Regions from separate parts of the Bradyrhizobium sp. WSM1417 genome, predicted to be linked through region 2. Evidence: predicted binding sites of a transcription regulator. Region 2 holds the regulator's gene; each other region holds the start of a gene.
The links. The regulator LexA, encoded in region 2, represses DNA repair genes until DNA is damaged. The targets are predictions, from matches to a motif close to TGTTCNNNNTGTGTTCNG.

Region 1 (6,214 bases), 4.2 Mb from region 2:
CGCCACCGCCGCGTCCGTCACCATGCAGGTCTGGCCGCCCCAGCGCTCCAGCCGCCGCGCGATCAGCGAGGCCTCGATGCCGTCGGCGATCAGCAGGATCGACTTGCCTGCGAGGTCGGGACTCGGGAATGCCGTCTGTTCCGCGCCGACAGCGGATGACGCGAGCGGGACTGCGACCTCGAAGGTCGAACCCCTGCCCGGCTCGCTCGTAAGTGTGATGCGGCCGCCCATGCGCTTGACGATGCGCTCGCTGATGGCGAGACCGAGGCCGGTGCCGCCATAGGTGCGGGCGACGCGTTCGTCGGCCTGCTCGAATTCGCGGAAGATGCGCTGTTGCGCGTCGGCTGCGATGCCGATGCCGGTGTCGCGCACCAGAAAACTGATCTCGTTCGGCCAGATACCGGGCTCCACGATCAGCGCCACGCCGCCGCTCGCAGTGAACTTGATGGCGTTGCCGGCGAGGTTGAGCAGCACCTGGCGCAGCCGCGCGGCGTCGCCGACCACCTCGAGCGGCAGCCGCTCGTCGACATAGGCGGCGATCTCGAGCTTCTTTGCCTGCGCGCGCGGCGCGAGCAGCTCGGTGATGTCCTCGATCAGGGCCGAGAGCGCGAAGGGACGCTGCTCGAGATCGAGCTTGCCGGCTTCGATCTTGGAATAGTCGAGCAACTCCTCGATCAGCGCCATCAGCGCTTCACCCGAGGTCTTCACGGCCCTTGCGTAGGTCGACTGCTCCGGCGTCAGCGTGGTGTCGAGCAGCAGCCCGCCCATGCCGATGATGCCGTTGAGCGGCGTGCGGATCTCGTGCGAGGCCATCGCCAGGAAGCGCGATTTGGCCCGGTTGGCGGCGTCGGCCTGGTCGCGGGCGTCGGACAGCGCACGCTCGGTCTCGGTGCGGTCGGTGACGTCGCGTCCGACGCTCTGCAATTCGGCGGGCTGGCCGGCGTCGAGGCGGACATAGCCTTCGCGCCAGGCGATCCAGCGCGCGCCGAGGGGGGTTGCGATCTTCTGGTCGTGAATGCGCGTGCCGTTGCTCTCGCGCGCGCTGTCGCCCTGCTCCAGCACATCGAAATCAAAGCGCGTGCCGACCAGCGCGCCGCGCGCCTGTCCGGCAAGCGCGCAATAGGCCTCGTTGGCGAAGGTGATGCGGCCGCTTGTGTCGCGCAGCACGATCAGATCGCCCTGCTGTTCGAACAGGCTGCGCGCGCGTTCCTCGGCCTCCTTCAGCTCCCAATTGCGATCGATCAGCGTTTCGTTGTGGGCAGCCAGCGCACGCATCCGCTTGTTGACGAAGCGCAGGCGCATGCTGAGTGTGGCGAGGCCGAGGCAGGCGAGCGCGAACAGGAAGCTGACGCCGATCGCAAACGCATTGGGATCGTAGCCGGAAGTCTCGGACCGGCTGCCGGAGACAAAGCCATAGGCGCCGCCGAAGGTCGCCGAGAAGATCATGAAGGAGCGGATCGCGAAAGCGCTTCTGGGGTACTGTCGTCTGAAGCGGCGCACGCGCACCTTGATCCGGAATGTCCGATCCATCGCCACCGACCCGACTCTTTTCTTAAAACGCTGTACTCGCTGTAAACGACGATGTGCCGCCGACCTTGCGAACAGTTTGAGGTGTCGCGACCGCTTCCGAACAGGGTTGACGAGGTGTTAACGGCGCAGAGCGAGGCGGTTCAAAGCGAAGCGGCCTGGAGATGGCGGTGGCCGCCGTGGGCGCCGACGATCAGCGCCGCCGCCTCGCGCTGGGAGAAGGTCTTCGAGCGCACATAGACGCGGTAATCCGCCGGCCCCTCGCTGGAGAGATAGATCACCTGACCGCCGTCGACGGGCTGCGCGGCAATCGAGATCAGGCGAGTCGAGGGATTGGCCTGGCAGGACTCCGATTCCGACCCGAGGCCGTCGTCGACGACCGCGAAGTCGGCCGCGTCCGCATCCTCGGTGATCTGAACCCGCACCGTGGCGCGCGCGGGATCATCGGTGAAGGCGACATGCACGCCGGCGGTCCAGAACAGCGACGTCAGCTCGACCGAGGTGTCGCCGAGGGCGATGCAGGGATGCGAGACCGATCCGATCTCACTGCGGGCAAACACCGCGGCCGCCAACAGGGGAACAACCGAGGCCAGGATCTTGAAACGCAACATGACACGCTACTCGCCAGGCCCTGTACGGGAACTGATGGGCCTTATGGTTTGCAGAGCGTAAAGGAAACTCGTTACCGCCGGGTTGATGCGCGGAATGATCACGCCAACTGGCGCACATCCTCCGCGAGTGCGCGGTAGGACAGCGCCTCGGCGAGATGCAGCCGGCCGATCCTGTCGGCGCCGTCGAGATCGGCCAGCGTGCGCGCCACCCGGAGCACGCGGTGATAGCCGCGCGCCGACAGCCGCATGGTCTCGGCGGCGTCGCGCAGCAGCTTCTGGCCTTGCGCATCCGGCTTGGCGATCTCCTCCAGCACCGAGGCCGGGGCTTCGGCGTTGGTGCGAACCTTCGGCAGGCCGGCATCCGCGTAGCGCGCGAGCTGGATGTCGCGGGCGGCGGCCACGCGCGCGGCGACTTCGGCCGAGCCCTCTGCCGGCGGCGGCAGGATCAGGTCGGCGGCGGTCACCGCGGGGACCTCGATGCGCAAATCGATGCGGTCCATCAGCGGCCCCGAGATGCGGGCCTGGTAGTCGCCGGTGCAGCGATCGATGCGGCCGCGCTTGCAGGCATAGCCGGCCTCGAACGCATTGCCGCAGCGGCAGGGATTCATCGCCGCGACCAGCATGAAGCGCGCGGGATAGGTGACGCGGTGATTGGCGCGCGGCACCGAGACCTCGCCGTTCTCCAGCGGCTGGCGCAGCGAATCCAGCACGCGCGGATCGAATTCGGGGAGCTCGTCGAGGAACAGCACGCCCTGATGCGCGAGCGAGATCTCGCCGGGCCGTGCGCGCATGCCGCCGCCGGTGAGCGCGGCCATGCTGGCGGAATGATGCGGCGATCGGAACGGCCGCCGCGCCGTCAGCGCGCCGCCCTCGATCTCGCCGGCAACAGAGGCGATCATCGAGACCTCGAGCAACTCGCCCGGTGACAGCGGTGGCAGGATCGAGGGCAGGCGTGCCGCCAGCATCGATTTGCCGGCGCCGGGCGCGCCGATCATGAGCAGGTGATGGCCGCCGGCGGCCGCGATCTCCAGCGCCCGCTTGGCGCTCTCCTGGCCCTTGATGTCGCGCAGGTCGAGCGGCGAGCTTGCTGCTTCATGCACCTTCGGCACGGGCCGCGACAGCACCTGCGTTCCCTTGAAATGGTTGGCGATCTGGATCAGCGAACTCGCGGCGATGATCTGGATGTCCGGACTTGCCCACGCCGCTTCCGAGCCGCAAGCTGCCGGACAGATCAGCCCCTCTTCGCGCACATTGGCGCCGATCGCGGCGGGAAGAACACCGGCGACCGGTGCGATCGATCCGTCGAGGCCAAGCTCGCCCAGAACAGTGAAGCCGGTCAGCGCATCCGGCGGGATCGCGCCGATCGCCCCCATCAGCCCAAGCGCGATCGGCAGGTCATAATGGCTGCCCTCCTTGGGCAGATCGGCGGGCGCGAGATTGACGGTGATCCGCCGCGCCGGCAGCGCCAGCCCCGAGGCGATCAGCGCCGAGCGGACCCGCTCGCGCGCCTCCGACACCGCCTTGTCCGGGAGACCGACGATCGCGAAGGCCGGCAGACCCGGCGCGACCTGCACCTGCACGTCGACCGCACGGGCCTCGATCCCCTCAAAGGCGACGGTAGAAACCCGCTGAACCATGCCCGAACCAGCCTGCCCTTTTGCACAATTAGGGGTAGCAGAGCGGGCCGGCTCTTGCAAGAACAATACAGGAACATACTCAGGGGCCGGGAGGCCTTAACTGATCCTAAACACGACGAAGACACTACGCCTCGAATGCAAGCTGCTCTGCTCAGCACATCCCAACGAATGTCCGCTACTCCTAGGGTGCGGGATGGGCCGTGGTCTAACGGGTGAACAATTCAAATGCTTGCAAATCGCCGGAGAAGCGAACGACGGATGTGCACGCGGCTCGCCAAGATTCACTTTGGCGCGGGCTCGCTGCCGCGGGATTGCACGATCACGGATATTTCGGATGGCGGCGTGAAAGTGGTGGCGGAGTTCCTGGAAGTGCCGCCGCAATTCACCATCATCTTCGCGCCCGACTATTCCCGGCAGTGCCGCCTGCGCTGGCGCATCGGCTGCGAGTTCGGCGCTGAATTCACCGACTGAGCTGCGCAAGCGCCCCGCCTTAACGGGACTTTAGCGTTAATCGGTAAGCATCTCTGATCAGTCGCCGAGTGATCAGAGTATGTCCAAGCGTTTGTCCGTCGCCTCTCCTCCGGCGAGATATCTGTTTTCCGCGCTTCTGATCCTGGCTCTTGGCGGCTGTCAGACCACTGGCATCGAGGACATCACCGGTGCGCTCGGCGGAAAGTCGGAAACGGCTGGCAGGGCCGACACCAAGCCGGACGTGAGGCCGGACATGAGGCCGGACATGGACGCGCTGCGCGAGCGCTATCGCGCCAGGCCTGGCGATCCCAACATCGCGCTCGAATACGGCAAGGCGTTGCGCCAGACCGGCCAGCGCGCGCAGGCGCTCGCGGTGCTGGAGCAGGCCGTGCTCGCCCATTCCAGCAACAAGGCGCTGCTCGCAGGCTACGGCCGTGCGCTCGCCGACAGCGGAAGTTTCCAGCAGGCGTTCGACGTCCTCGGTCGCGCGCATTCGCCCGAGGATCCCGACTGGCATATCCTGTCGGCGCAGGGCGCCGCGCTCGATCAACTCGGCCGAAACGAGGAAGCGCAGCAATATTACGCCGCCGCGCTCAAGATCGTGCCGGACGAGCCGTCGGTCCTGTCCAATCTCGGACTGTCCTACATGCTGCAGAACAATCTGCCGCGGGCAGAGGAAACGATGCGCCGGGCGCACGCGCGCAATCCCGCCGATCTCCGCGTGCGCGCCAATCTCGCGCTCGTGCTGGGACTGGAAGGAAAGCAGGCCGAGGCCGAGACCATCGTGAAGGCCGACCTGCCGCCGGATCAGGCGGCGGCAAAGGTCACGGCGCTGCGGCAATTGCTGGTGAAAAAGCAGCAGCGGGCGGAGAAGTAACCGCGCGCGTCAGGATGCCTTGGTTACGAGGCCTTGCGATGCGGGGCTGATCCGCGCCCCGACCTGCCCTTCAGCTTCTTCAGCAGCGGTCCGAGCAGCGAGCGCTTCGGCTTCTTCACCTCGCCGCGCCCGGCGAGGCGGTTCGCCATGTTCTGGAACAGCTCGGTGGTGCGGTGGCTCTTGGAGACCTCCGCGATCATCTGGCCGTTGTTGGCCGCAGTCGAGAACAGCTTCGAATCGAACGGGATCACCGCGATCGGCTGGCTCTCCATGGTCTTGGCAAAGGCCTTGACCTCGATCTCCGCACGCTTGGGCATGCCGACCTGGTTGATGCAGTAGAGCGGTGGCCGGTCGTTCGGCCGCGCCGCCTTCAATACGTTCAGCATGTTCTTGGTGTTGCGCAGGTTCGCAAGATCGGGCTCGGCCACGATCACGATGTCGTCCGCGTTGACCAGCGCGCGTCGCGTCCAGCCCGACCATTGGTGGGGAACGTCGAGCACGATGCAGGGCGTGGTCATGCGCAGCGTGTCGAACACTGCGTCGAAGGCCTCCGCGCCGAAATCGTAGACGCGGTCAAGGCTGGCAGGCGCGGCAAGGAGGCTGAGACGCTCGGTGCATTTGGAGAGCAGACGCTCCATCAGGGCCGTGTCCGGCCGATCCTGCGACAGCACCGCATTGGCGATGCCCTGCACCGGGTCCTGATTGTAGTCGAGACCCGCGGTGCCGAAGGCGAGGTCGAGATCGATCACGACGGAATCGAGCGCGAGGTCGCGGGCGATGGTCCAGGCCACATTGTGCGCGACGGTGGACGCGCCGACACCGCCCTTGGCGCCGACCACCGCGATGACGCGGCCAGTGATGATGGTTTCGGACGCCGAGAACAGGCTGCAGATCGAGCGGACGACGTCGAGCGTTTCGACCGGTCCCACCACATAGTCGTTGACGCCGCGGCGGACCAGCTCGCGATAGGGCGCGGTGTCGTTGGGGTTGCCGATCACGACCACACGGGTGCCGGGATCGCAGACGCCGGCGAGGTCGTCGAGGCCCTCGAGGATGTCGCGCGTGCCGTCGGATTCGATCACGATGACGTT
Region 2 (6,214 bases):
AGGCCGTGAACGGCCGCGCCAAGATCATGGTCGATGGCGGCGTCTGTCGCGGCACCGACATCGTCAAGGCGATCGCGGCGGGCGCCGACCTCGTCGGCATCGGCCGGCTGCAATGCTGGGCGCTGGCGGCGGCCGGCGAAGCCGGGGTGGCCCGCATGCTGGAGCTGCTCGAGGACGAAGTGCTGCGCTGCCTCGGCCTCCTGGGTGCGACCTCGTTCGCCGAGGTTAACAAATCCTGCCTGCACCAGGCGACCGCAACCAACGCGCCGAGCGTGTTCAGCGCGTTTCCGCTGTTCGACCACGAGCCATATCGATACTGAGCGAAAGGATGCAGGTGACACCGCTCTCTCCCGGCAGCGCGGATGCGCTTCTGTTCGATCTCGGCCGCGTCGTGCTCGATATCGATTTCTCCAAGGCGATCGCCTGCTGGGCGGGACATGCCGGCTGCCAGCCCGAATCCATCGTCGCGCGCTATGTGCGCGACAGCGAAGCCTATCGGTTGCACGAGATGGGGAAGATCAGCGATGAGGATTATTTCGCCTCATTGCGAGCATCGCTCGGAATCGGCATTTCGGACGCGCAGTTCCTGGAAGGCTGGAACGCGATCTTCGCCGGCGAAATGCCTGACGTCGCCGAGCTGCTGCCGCGGGCAGCGAAGCAGATGCCGCTCTACGCTTTCTCCAATACCAACCGGCCGCACGTGGACCATTTCTCGCGGGAATATGCCGACCTCCTCGGCCATTTCCGCGAGCTGTATTTGTCGTCCAGCATTGGCCTGCGCAAACCGGATGCGGAGGCCTTCGACCACGTCGTTGGGGCGATCGGTGTACCCGCCCGGCGCATCGTGTTCTTCGACGATCTTGCCGAAAATATCGAGGGAGCGCGCGCGCGCGGCTTGACGGCGGTGCATGTGACCTCGCCACGTGACGTCGGGAACGCATTGAAGGCATTGGGCATCTGACGACGAGGCGTCGTCGCGAAACCCTTGGAGGCACGGCCCAACGGGAACAATTTTGAAAAAAATTGAGGAACCCAATCACTTTGTGCATTTTTATACAGAGTTCCCGGAACGGAATACCGCCTTCCGGACTCTTAGAGTCCGTTGGGACTTCTACGGACGGATGCATCATCGTGCTGGGCAAAACCTACCTCACCAAGCAGGCCTCTCTTCTTCTTGAATTCGCGAGGACAACTTCAGATTCGGACCTTTCCGCCAAGCTTGTGAGCAAGGCCGCCGACCTGAAATCCCAGGCCGATCCGCTGCCCGATAAGGATCAGGGACCCAAGGCGCCCGACGTAACTCCCGGGCAGCCAGGGAGCTGATCGATCCAGGCCCGGGGCGCTCGTCGTTCTCGCCCTTCCATGACCAGTCTCCTGCCGATCTGTCGGGCTCTTCGGATCATGCCACGACGCGCGTAATCCTGCCTTCCGGAACTATGTGAAGCGGCGGGATGACTGCGCGCGCTCAGCCGTTTTTGCCTCTGCGCCCGCGCTCGGCTAGAAGACGTGCGGAACATTCGCCCGAACGTGCCGAGCAGGAGTTTTCGCCGTGGCCTTGATGCCGGTTTCCGACGCGCTCGCCGCGGTGCTGGCGGGTGCAGAGCCGCTGCCGGAAGAAATGATTTCCCTCGACGAGGCCTACCATCGCGTGCTCGCGCGTGACGTCGCGGCTAGGCGCACGCAGCCGCCGCAGGCGATGTCGGCGATGGACGGCTACGCGGTGCGCGCGGCCGATGCCGCGACGATCGATTCGGAGCTCACCGTCATCGGCGAAGTCGCGGCGGGCCGACCGTTCGCGGGGACGGTCGGCGCCGGCGAGGCCGTGCGGATCTTCACCGGCGGCGTCGTTCCCGGTGGCGCGGACGCCGTCGTGATCCAGGAGGACACGGTCGCCGCCGGCAAGCGCATCACGATCAAGGAAGCCGCGATCGCCGGACGGCACATCCGTCCCGCCGGCGTCGATTTCCGCGAGGGCGACGTGCTCCTGCGCAAGGGAAGTCGTCTCACCGAGCGCGACCTCGCGCTCGCCGCCGGGATGAACCATCCGCACCTTGCCGTTTTCAGGCGTCCGAAGGTCGCCATTCTCGCCACCGGCGACGAGCTGGTGATGCCGGGCACCACCCCCGGCCACGGCCAGATCGTCTATTCCAACGGCTACGCCCTGCACGCGCTCGCCCGCAGCGAGGGCGCCGAGACCATCGACCTCGGGATTGCCGCCGACACGCTGGAAGCGACCACCGCCGGCATCCGCCGCGCCCGTGAGAGCGGCGCCGACATCCTGATCACGACCGGCGGCGCATCGGTCGGCGACCACGATCTGGTCCAGCAGGCACTGCGGGACGAAGGCATCGCAATGGCGTTCTGGAAGATCGCAATGCGGCCAGGCAAGCCGATGATGCACGGGCGGCTCGGCGCAATGGGTGTGATCGGCCTGCCGGGCAATCCCGTGTCGTCCTACGTCTGCGCTTTCCTGTTCATGGTGCCGCTGATTCGCGCCCTGTCGGGCCGTTCAGTGATTCACCATCGCCGTGAACGCGCCGTGCTCGGCCGCGAAATCGGCGCCAACGACCAGCGCGAGGACTATCTGCGCGCGCATCTGGACGAGCGTGACGACGGCACACGCATCGTTCTTCCCGTCGATCATCAGGACTCTTCGCTGCTTGCGAATCTCGCTGCAGCACAGGTACTTCTCGTGCGCGCACCGTTCGCGCCGAAGGCCGAGACCGGCGCGGCTTGCGAAGTGTTGCGACTCCCCGTCTGAGCGCCCGGCCAAGCGCGTTCCGCCAACTTTGCTCCGTTCACGGTAAATTAAGCAGTTGCGGAACATGTATCGAACATATAGTGTCCGTTCATGATTTGTTTCGAGCATGTAGCGGCTTATTGCCGAATTCAGCGTCTCGGAATCGGACGACATCAACCGGGGGACTTTGGTCGAGATGTTAACGCGCAAACAATACGAGCTTCTGCGGTTCATCAGTGAACGTCTGAAGGAAAGCGGCGTGCCGCCCTCCTTCGACGAGATGAAGGATGCGCTCGACCTGCGCTCGAAGTCGGGCATCCATCGCCTGATCACGGCGCTCGAGGAGCGTGGCTTCATCCGACGCCTGCCCAACCGCGCCCGTGCAATTGAAGTCATCAAGCTGCCGGAGCTCCAGGCAGCCGCTGGCAGCCGCCGCGGCTTCACGCCGAGCGTCATCGAGGGCAATCTCGGCAAGGTGCGTGCGAGCTCCAGCCTTTCCGCGGACGAGGGCGAACGTCCCGTCGCGGTGCCGGTGATGGGCCGCATCGCGGCCGGCACGCCGATCGAGGCGTTGCAGACCCGCAGCCATACGATCAGCGTACCGCCTGACATGCTCGGCTCCGGAGAACATTACGCGCTCGAAGTGCGCGGTGATTCCATGGTCGAGGCCGGCATCCTCGACGGCGACATGGCGCTGATCCAGCGCAACGAGAGCGCCGATACCGGCGACATCGTGGTGGCGCTGATCGACGACGAGGAAGCGACGCTGAAGCGCTTCCGCCGCCGCGGCGCCTCGATCGCGCTCGAGCCCGCCAACGCAGCCTATGAGGTCCGCATCCTGCCGCCCAACCGGGTGAAGATTCAGGGCAAGCTGATCGGGCTTTACCGGAAGTACTGATACCGGGAGTACTTGATACAGGAGTGCTTCATACGGGAAGTACTTCATGCCGGCTATCGCCGGTCAGAGATAGAGCGGATCATCGTCCGCTCCGGCTGGATAGTCTTTCTGGTTCTGCACAGACTATCCGGCCCTTCGTCCGGCGCTGGCTCCTCGCGACGCCCAGGAAACAGCACCGCTTCGCGGCTCGCGTATTCGCGGAAACAGCGGCCAGCGATTAAATTCGCACGGGCCGAATGCGATCGAGCGACCGTTGCAGTATTCGCGTACGCGCCTCCCAAATGCATCGTAGCGAGCTTTGTTCCTATTGAGTTCGGGAAAGATAATGTGATCGCGGCTCGCGGAAACCAGCCGCAGATTTGCCCACAACCAAGCAGAGCGTTCGTGCTTCAACTCTGATAGAGGCCTGCGCCTCGATTGAGAGACGCGGGTTGCTATCCCAGCATGAGGAGCACCCGATGTGTGACTACAGCCTGCATGCCGTCGCGTCGCGCCCCGCCGAAGTCGGCGAGACGATCGTCACGACAAGCTTCCGCGGCACCTCGACGCGCGGCTTCGCCTCCGCAGCCGATCCGTCTGTTGCCGTTTGCCTGCTGCCGGGAACGGAGCTCGCCTTCGCCGACGACGTCCGCTACGACAATCGCTGGATCTGGACGCGCACCATCAATTCCCGCGTGGGCAAGTTCGGCAAGATCGATCCGCACGTTCCCGACCGCCATCACGACGCGATCGAATTTCCCGACGGCAAATACGTGCTGGTGACGCAGCTCGTCGAAGGCCAGCGTGCGACCGTGCTGCAATTGCCTGTGACCCAGCCGGTCACCGAGCGCGAGCACAAGGCGCAGATCATCGCCGACAGGCAGCCGACCGTCACGCACCTGCCGATCGGCTGACAGAGCCGCCCTCCGGCTGCAAGGTCGGAGGTCAGGATTGAATCGCCATCGCCGGCCGCGGCCGGCGAGATGGCGTGGTTTGCGCCAGCGAAATCCGAGCGGATGCACTAACCCACTGCATCTCTCGGCACCGTCCGATCAATCGTCGGCCTGCAAGTCCGTCTCCGCCGGCGTTGCGTCCTTGATGCGGGCGCGGTTGCCTTCGGCGCAAGGCTGCCGTCGAAATCACCCTCGCCCGCGCCGGCCGGCAACCAGGGGCGGCTCGTGCCTCTCGCCCTCACCGCCTGAACCACAAACCCGTCACCACGCTGCGTCAGCGCCAGCGCACTCTGGCTGGCGAGCCGTTGCCGATCGACCACCATCGCCGCGCAATCGGGTGGCGCGGGGCGTGTCGTCACCACCAGCGCGGCCCGACTGCAATCGTCCGCGAGAGCGTCGACGCGCAGTGCCAGCGCGACCAGTCTCCCGTCGGCCAGTGGCGTCACGCAGCCGGATTCGTCACAGGACACGCCATCGGCCAGCGAGGCTCTGCCTGCATCGCGCGGATCGGCGTCGGCAGCGAGCCATTCCTTGAGCAGAAAGCTCTCCTTGTTCGTCCTGATCAGGTGCAGATATCCGTCCCTGCCCCGCACCGCGACGCTCGCGCCATCCCCGGCAATCAGGATGTCGGGCTGCCGCGCCGACAGTGCCCAGAGGATCGCTGCCAGCAGCACCAGGGCGCCGGACCAGCGCAGCGGCGTGCGCAACAAGCCCAGCACGACGATTCCCAGGCTCGCCGCGATCAGCGGCGCGATCCCGAACGCCGGGATGCGACCGACGGCGCCCGGCAATGCCGCGACCCAGCGCGAGACCGCGACCATCCAGTCGATACCGATCCCCATCAGCCACCAGAACACGCTGTCCAGCCCGAACGGCGCAGCAAGCAGCCCCAACAATCCCGCCGGCATCACCAGCGCCGAGACCACCGGCATCGCGCCAAGATTGGCAAGCACGCCGAACGGCGTGACACGGTGGAAATGGAAAGCGGCGTAGGGCGTGGTCGCAAGTCCCGCAATCAGCGAGGCCATGAACAGCATCGCGATCTCGCGGCCACCCCACATCGCAATGCGAGCGGTCGCCGAATGGTCCGGCGAGGCAAACAAATTGGGCATGCCGATCTGCACCAAGGCGACGAGCCCGAGCGTTGCCGCAAAAGACATCTGAAAACTCGGATGCACCAGCGCTTCCGGCGCGACCGCCAGCACGATCATTGCGGCGACAGCAAGCGTGCGGAAGGTAATGGCCCGGCGATCGACCATCACCGCGATCAGCACCACCGCCGTCATGAAGAACGACCTTTGCGTGGCGACCTCCGCGCCCGACAGCAGCAGGTAGAACGCAGCAGCGACCAGCGCCGCGGCCGCCGACCATTTCTTGATGGCGAACCCTGCCGCAAGTCCCGGGATCAGAGCGAGCAGCGCGCGCACCGCGAAGAACACGACACCGGCCACGACGGCCATGTGATAACCGGAGATCGAGAGCACGTGGCCGAGGCCGGAGATGAACATCGCATCGTTGACGGGCGTGGTGATCGCATCGCGCCGCCCGGTGAGCAGCGCGGTCGCGATCGCCCGATTGTCGCCGTCGAGCGTCGCGCGGATGCGGGCATCGATCGCATCGCGCAGTCCTTGCATGAAGGCCGCG
Region 3 (6,214 bases), 3.8 Mb from region 2:
AAAGCGGTAACAAGCGTATAAGCCGGAATACGGCGTGAAATGGATCGAGCGAGGGTTGAAACACAAGCTGGCTCATTTGTGCCACCGCACGAAGCACTGCTCGGCCAGCCAGTAGACCATGCCAAGGGCCGTGTTGTGATCTATTTCAAAGACGCTGGCTCCGCATTCGCTGACGGTCGGTTCGACAATTAGTTCGTTCACGAGCGAGTTTACCTGCGCAACTCCCAAGACTGGAATTTGAGGCAAGATAATATCGTTGAAGTGCCGCTCTGCTCGCGCAAGAAGATAGACAAAGATCTGCTGGGCAGATGCGTAGAGGGACCACTGATGAAGAAGTTTGACGAACATCTCCTTCATTTCGATGGCATCGTAGTAGTTAGCCTCGCGGCCGGCATATTTCAGCTTAGCTTCAAGGCCTACGACTCCATCGAGAGCTTTATTCCGGTGATATCTCTGCAGCTTCTCGATTGTGTTTTGTGCCCTTTGATCGTTCTTTAGTTCCTCATCCAGTCTCTGTAATAGTTGCTCAACGATTCCGGCAGCCCGTGGGGCCGATCTCTCACTCAAGTTGTTAGTGATGTTATAGATGTCGCGTCCGGCAATATGGCCTTCCGCCGTGGCATTGGATTGGTCAACCGAAACAGCAACTGTTCCGCCATGCTCAATCGGCATTTGGGCGACTCATCGTCGGTTATTGATCGTGGTGTTGTCACGCCCGGCAAGATTGCCTCCTGCGCGTGCCCCACTCTGGTCAACTATTGATCCAGCTCCTGAGAGTTGGTTCTTGCGCGACATGCGCAAAGTTAGCCACGATCCGCCAGCACCCCCGGCCACGAGGCCGCCGATGAACGCTCCAATCTCCTTTGCATGATTGAGCAAGAAATCGATCACGTTTCCCCCGCAATGCAATTAATGGAATCAGCGACACAACCCAGAGTATGATTCTTGATTATCTTATCGCGGGACGGAATCCATCAAATAATGCCGATTAGCCACTCAATCTTTCGGCTGATAAGGCGCACCGCACAAAAAACGGCCGGATCTTCCGATCCGGCCGCAATGCAAAACTCTTCCGGCTAACCCTACGCCTCGCGACGCAAGCCCTCGCCCAATTCGAAAATTCTTAGCTCGCCTTCTTCGCCGGCGCGGGGGTCGGGCCGACCTTCTTCTGGATGGCGCGCTTCAGCTCGAGGGCGCGGGGCGACAGCACGGCGGCCTTGGCCTTGAGCAGGAAGGGATCGAGGCCGCCATTGTGGTCGACGCTCTTGATCGCGTTGGTGGAGACGCGCAGGCGCACGTTGCGGCCCAGCGCTTCGCTGATGAAGGTCACGTTGACCAGGTTCGGCAGGAAGCGGCGCTTGGTCTTGATGTTGGAGTGGCTGACCGTGTGGCCGACCTGGGGGCCCTTGGCCGTCAATTCGCAGCGGCGAGACATGGCAAAATCCTCAATCTTTCCCAACGATGTGCGGCCGCCATTCGGGGCGCCACGGGCAAATTCTCTGTCCTTGCAGGGAGCGGGCGGACGTATAGGGGGGAAGCGGCGGGACGTCAAGGTTTTGGCTGCTGCTTTCGCCTCTCCCCGCCTTCGGGGAGAGGCCGGAATGCGCGCGATCAGCGCGGATTCCGGGTGAGGGGGAGCCTCCGCGAAGGCGCTGCGGGTTTGAGTATACTCAATTCTCACCTCCTCCGGGGAGAGCCCCCCTCACCCCGACCCTCTCCCCGCAAGCGGGGCGAGGGGGAAGAGGTGGCGGGGTGAGGTGCGCGCTTCTGACCCGCCCCGATCACCAAAACGGCAATGATTATCGCGCCTTACCATCACATAAAGGGCGTATTCACGCCCGAAGAGTCCGGTGGAGTTCCGGACGCGGAGTGGCCCGGACGCATTGCTTGGCGCGGTTTTTGACTTAAGTAACAACCGTTCGCGCCCCGATTGGATTGTTTCGTGCTCACAACGCCTCATCTTGCGCCCGACTTGCGCTCAGCGGAGCGGCGCGCAAGGAATCCACGCGCAAGTCATCCGCGCTCTGCCGGCGGCTGGGTCATGGCGGCCCTGTTCGGGCTGGTTTTGGCGTGGGCGGCGGAGCCCGCGGCGGCGCAAGGCAAGCTCGAGGCGCAATACGAGGCGACGCTGGCGGGCATTCCGGTCGGCAAGGGCGCCTGGAACATCGACATCCAGGACGACGTGTTCGCGGCCGCGGCCTCCGGCGGCACCTCGGGGCTGCTGAAATCCTTCGCGGGCGGGTCCGGCACCGGCGCCTCGCAAGGGCGTGTGGTCAACGGCGCGCTGGTCGCGACCGGCTACCAGGCCTCCACCACCACTTCGAAGAAGACCGAAGAGATCCGCATCACGCTCGACAAGGGCAATGTGAAGGATTTTGCGATTCTGCCGGAGCCGCCGGTCGATCCCGACCGCATCGTCGTCACCGACGCGCATCGCCGCGGCGTCTGGGACCCGATGACGGCCTCGCTGGTGCGCGTATCCGGCACCGGCGACGTGCTGTCGGCGGACGCCTGCCACGGCAGCGCCGCCGTGTTCGACGGCCGCATGCGCTACGAGCTCAAGCTCGATTTCAAGCGCATGGAGAACGTCAAGGCGGAGAAGGGCTATCACGGCCAGGTCGTGGTCTGCTCGCTCTATTTCGTGCCCATCGCCGGCTACATCCCCGACCGTCCCGTGATCAAATATCTCGCCGCCCAGCGCAACATCGAGGTCGCGTTCGCGCCGATCGCCGGCACGCGCATCCTGGTCCCGTTCTGGCTGAAAGTGCCGACCCCGCTCGGGCCGGCCATGCTGGAGGCGACGAGCTTCATCACCAGCGCCCAGCCGCCCAAGGTCGCGAAGACGCAGTAGGCCGGGCGTCCCGCGCCGACCTACCCTTTTTAGCAAAAATAAACGTGAATGATTTCAACGACATGCCTACTGTGCATGGGGTTGTTTTCGCGCTTTTTGTTTGGAGGGGGGCGAGAACCTGGAATCCGTTTGACTCCTCCCCGATTCTGATTCGACTCCGCGCCGTCCCCAGCTTTAACGATTCCGCCACCGAAACGTCGCTTGTGCGGCGGGGCAAAACTCCATCTAGTGCAAACCCAATAAGCCTCCCGCGACATCTTGCGTGAACGGAACAGGACTCAAGGGGGAGTCACCGATTCGGCCGCGATTCGTTCTCAACTCGTTCCGAAGCTTAAAGCCAACGGGAAAAGCGTCGCAAAGTGAGACAGTTGCGCGGGATTTGGGAAGCTCTCTCGTCCCCCTCGCCCCGTTCTTACGGGGAGAGGGTTGGGGTGAGGGGCTGCTGCCACGGAAGCGGTGACAGACGGACTCGCGGAGAGTCCCCCTCACCCGGCGCTTCGCGCCGACCTCTCCCCGCAAGCGGGGCGAGGTGACTTCCAGGCCCTTCGCGCCACCGCCCCAAAACAGCACTGACATTCGCCCCAATCGCCATTACCTAATCCCCCAGATGCCTTTTTCCTCCTCCCCCTTCGCTTCCGAGCGGCTTCCCGGCGCCGGCGTCACTGCGGTGCTTGGTCCCACCAACACCGGCAAGACCCATCTCGCCATCGAGCGGATGCTCGCGCATCCCTCCGGCATGATCGGGCTGCCGCTGCGCCTGCTGGCGCGCGAGGTCTACAACAAGATCGCCGCGCGGGTCGGGCCCGATGCCGTCGCGCTCGTGACCGGCGAGGAGAAGATCAAGCCGAAAGCGCCGCGCTATTGGGTCTCGACCGTCGAGGCGATGCCGCGCGATCTCGACGTCTCGTTCCTCGCCGTCGACGAGGTGCAGATCGCGTCCGATCTGGAACGCGGCCACGTCTTCACCGATCGCATCCTCAACCGCCGCGGCCGCGACGAGACGCTGCTGCTCGGTGCTGCCACCATGCGTCCGATCATCGAGCGGCTGCTGCCCGGCGTCTCCATGATCACGCGGCCGCGTTTGTCGCAGCTGGAATTCGCCGGCGACCGCAAGATCACGCGGCAGCCGCGCCGCACCGCCATCGTCGCCTTCTCGGCCGACGAGGTCTACGCCATCGCCGAGCTGATCCGCCGCCAGCACGGCGGTGCCGCCGTGGTGCTGGGCTCGCTGTCGCCGCGCACCCGCAACGCGCAGGTCGCGATGTTCCAGAACGGCGAGGTCGATTACCTCGTCGCCACCGATGCCGTCGGCATGGGCCTCAATCTCGACGTCGACCACGTCGCCTTTGCCTCCGACCGCAAGTTCGACGGCTACCAGTTCCGCCGCCTGACGCCGTCCGAATTCGGCCAGATCGCCGGCCGCGCCGGCCGCGCCACCCGCAACGGCACCTTCGGCACCACCGGCCGCTGCGCGCCGTTCGAGCCCGAGCTCGTCAACACGCTGCAGAACCACACCTTCGATCCCGTGAAGGTTTTGCAATGGCGCAATTCGAAGCTGGATTTTGCTTCCCTCGGCGCGCTCCAGGTGTCGCTGAACCTGGCCCCCGGCCACGACGCGCTGACCCGCGCGCCCATCGCCGAAGACATGCGCGTGCTCGACCACGCCGCCCGCGACGCCGAGGTGCGCGATGTCGCACATGGCAAGGATGCGGTGGAACGGCTGTGGGAGGCCTGCCAGGTCCCGGATTATCGAAAGCTGTCGCCGGCCGCCCATGCGGAGCTCGTCACCACGCTCTACGGCTTCCTGATGCGGAAGGGCTGCATCCCCGACGCCTGGTTCAGGACCCAGATCGACCAGGCCGACCGCGTCGACGGCGATATCGACACGCTGTCGGCCCGGATCGCGCAGATTCGCACCTGGACCTTCGTCGCCAACCGCCCCGACTGGCTGAAAGACCCCGAACGCTGGCAGGGGATCGCCCGCGAGGTCGAAAATAAATTATCGGATGCGCTCCATGAACGCTTGACTGAGCGTTTCGTTGATCGCCGGACCAGTGTATTGATGCGCCGCCTGCGGGAGAACACGAGCTTGAATACGGAAATCGGCAAGACCGGCGAAGTCATCGTCGAAGGCCATGTCATCGGCCGCCTCGATGGCTTCACCTTTGCACCGGATGCGGCGGAAGCCGGCTCCGATGCGAAAGCGTTGCAGGCTGCAGCGCAGGCCGTGCTCGCCGGCGAGATCAACGCGCGCGCCGAAAAACTGGGCAATGCGCCGGACGAGCAGTTCGTGCTGACCTCGGAAGGCATCATCCGCTGGACCGGCGACGCCGTGGCGCGGCTGTCTGCCGCAGAGGACGCGCTGCATCCGCGCATCCGCATCATCTCCGACGAACGCCTCACGGGCGCCCCCCGCGACAAGGTGCAGGCCCGGCTCGAGCTCTGGCTCAAGACGCACATCGAAAAGCTGCTCGGGCCGCTGTTCGAGCTCAGCAAGGCCGAGGACGTCACCGGCATCGCCCGCGGCATCGCCTATCAGCTCGTCGAGGCGCTCGGCGTGCTGGAGCGCCCGAAGATCGCCAACGAGCTGAAGGACCTCGACCAGCCCTCGCGCGCGACCTTGCGCAAATACGGCGTCCGCTTCGGCGCCTATCACCTCTATTTCCCCGGCCTGCTCAAGCCGGCCGGGCGCGCGCTGGCCGCGCTACTCTGGGCGCTGAAGCAGGACAATGTCGATCCCTCCGCGCTGTCGGGCGCGCAGCATCTGGCGAGCTCGGGCCGCACCTCGTTCCCGGTCGACAAGCAGCTGCCGCGCGATGCCTATCGCGTGCTCGGCTACAAGCAGGCCGGCGAGCGCGCCGTGCGCGTCGATATCCTCGAGCGCCTGGCCGACCTGATCCGTCCGGCGCTGGCCTGGCGCGAGAACGCGTCCGGCGAAAAGCCCGCCGGTGCATTCGACGGCCGCAGCTTCGTGGTGACGCAGGCGATGACCTCGCTCACCGGTTCGGCCGGCGAGGATTTTGCGTCGGTGCTGCGTGCGCTCGGCTATCGCATGGACAAGCGCCCGCCGTTGCCGGCGAAGCCCGCCGCGGTTGTTGCCGAGACGCCTGTTGCTGAAGCCTCCAGCGAAGAGACACCCGCAACCGAAACGCCGGTCGAGGACGCCGCCGCGCCCGCGGACACCGCGATCGAAGCCGCCGCCGAGCCTGTGACCGTCGAAGACGCGCCCGGCATGGAGCAGCATGACGAGCCCGCGCCTGAAGAGCCGGCGCTCGAAGCGTCCGTCACACCGGAAGACGCTCCCGGCATCGCGCCGCCTGCGGAAGAGGCTGCGGCACCCATTGAAGCTGCTGAAACCGCTCC

Region 1: BRA1417_RS0104555 (YifB family Mg chelatase-like AAA ATPase) is a predicted target of LexA. The motif match lies at 3,834-3,851, and genes of this name have one in related genera.
Region 3: BRA1417_RS0106775 (helicase-related protein) is a predicted target of LexA. The motif match lies at 3,161-3,178, and genes of this name have one in related genera.

What each region holds. Positions count from the first base shown of each region.
Region 1 covers NZ_KI911783.1:938,131-944,344, reverse strand. The annotation lists gene BRA1417_RS0104565 (ATP-binding protein) at 1-1,530, opposite strand, end outside; gene BRA1417_RS0104560 (hypothetical protein) at 1,671-2,138, opposite strand; gene BRA1417_RS0104555 (YifB family Mg chelatase-like AAA ATPase) at 2,237-3,775, opposite strand; gene BRA1417_RS0104550 (PilZ domain-containing protein) at 4,001-4,246, shown strand; gene BRA1417_RS0104545 (tetratricopeptide repeat protein) at 4,326-5,123, shown strand; gene BRA1417_RS0104540 (AAA family ATPase) at 5,147-6,214, opposite strand, start outside.
Region 2 covers NZ_KI911783.1:5,153,016-5,159,229, forward strand. The annotation lists gene BRA1417_RS0125070 (alpha-hydroxy acid oxidase) at 1-320, shown strand, start outside; gene BRA1417_RS0125075 (HAD family phosphatase) at 329-961, shown strand; gene BRA1417_RS0125080 (hypothetical protein) at 1,132-1,323, shown strand; gene glp (gephyrin-like molybdotransferase Glp) at 1,550-2,761, shown strand; gene lexA (transcriptional repressor LexA) at 2,937-3,638, shown strand; gene BRA1417_RS0125095 (hypothetical protein) at 4,097-4,531, shown strand; partial or broken gene BRA1417_RS40815 (ComEC/Rec2 family competence protein) at 4,670-6,214, opposite strand, start outside.
Region 3 covers NZ_KI911783.1:1,397,104-1,403,317, forward strand. The annotation lists gene BRA1417_RS0106755 (ABC-three component system middle component 5) at 1-76, opposite strand, end outside; gene BRA1417_RS0106760 (ABC-three component system protein) at 73-672, opposite strand; gene rpmB (50S ribosomal protein L28) at 1,124-1,435, opposite strand; gene BRA1417_RS0106770 (DUF3108 domain-containing protein) at 2,042-2,851, shown strand; gene BRA1417_RS0106775 (helicase-related protein) at 3,459-6,214, shown strand, end outside.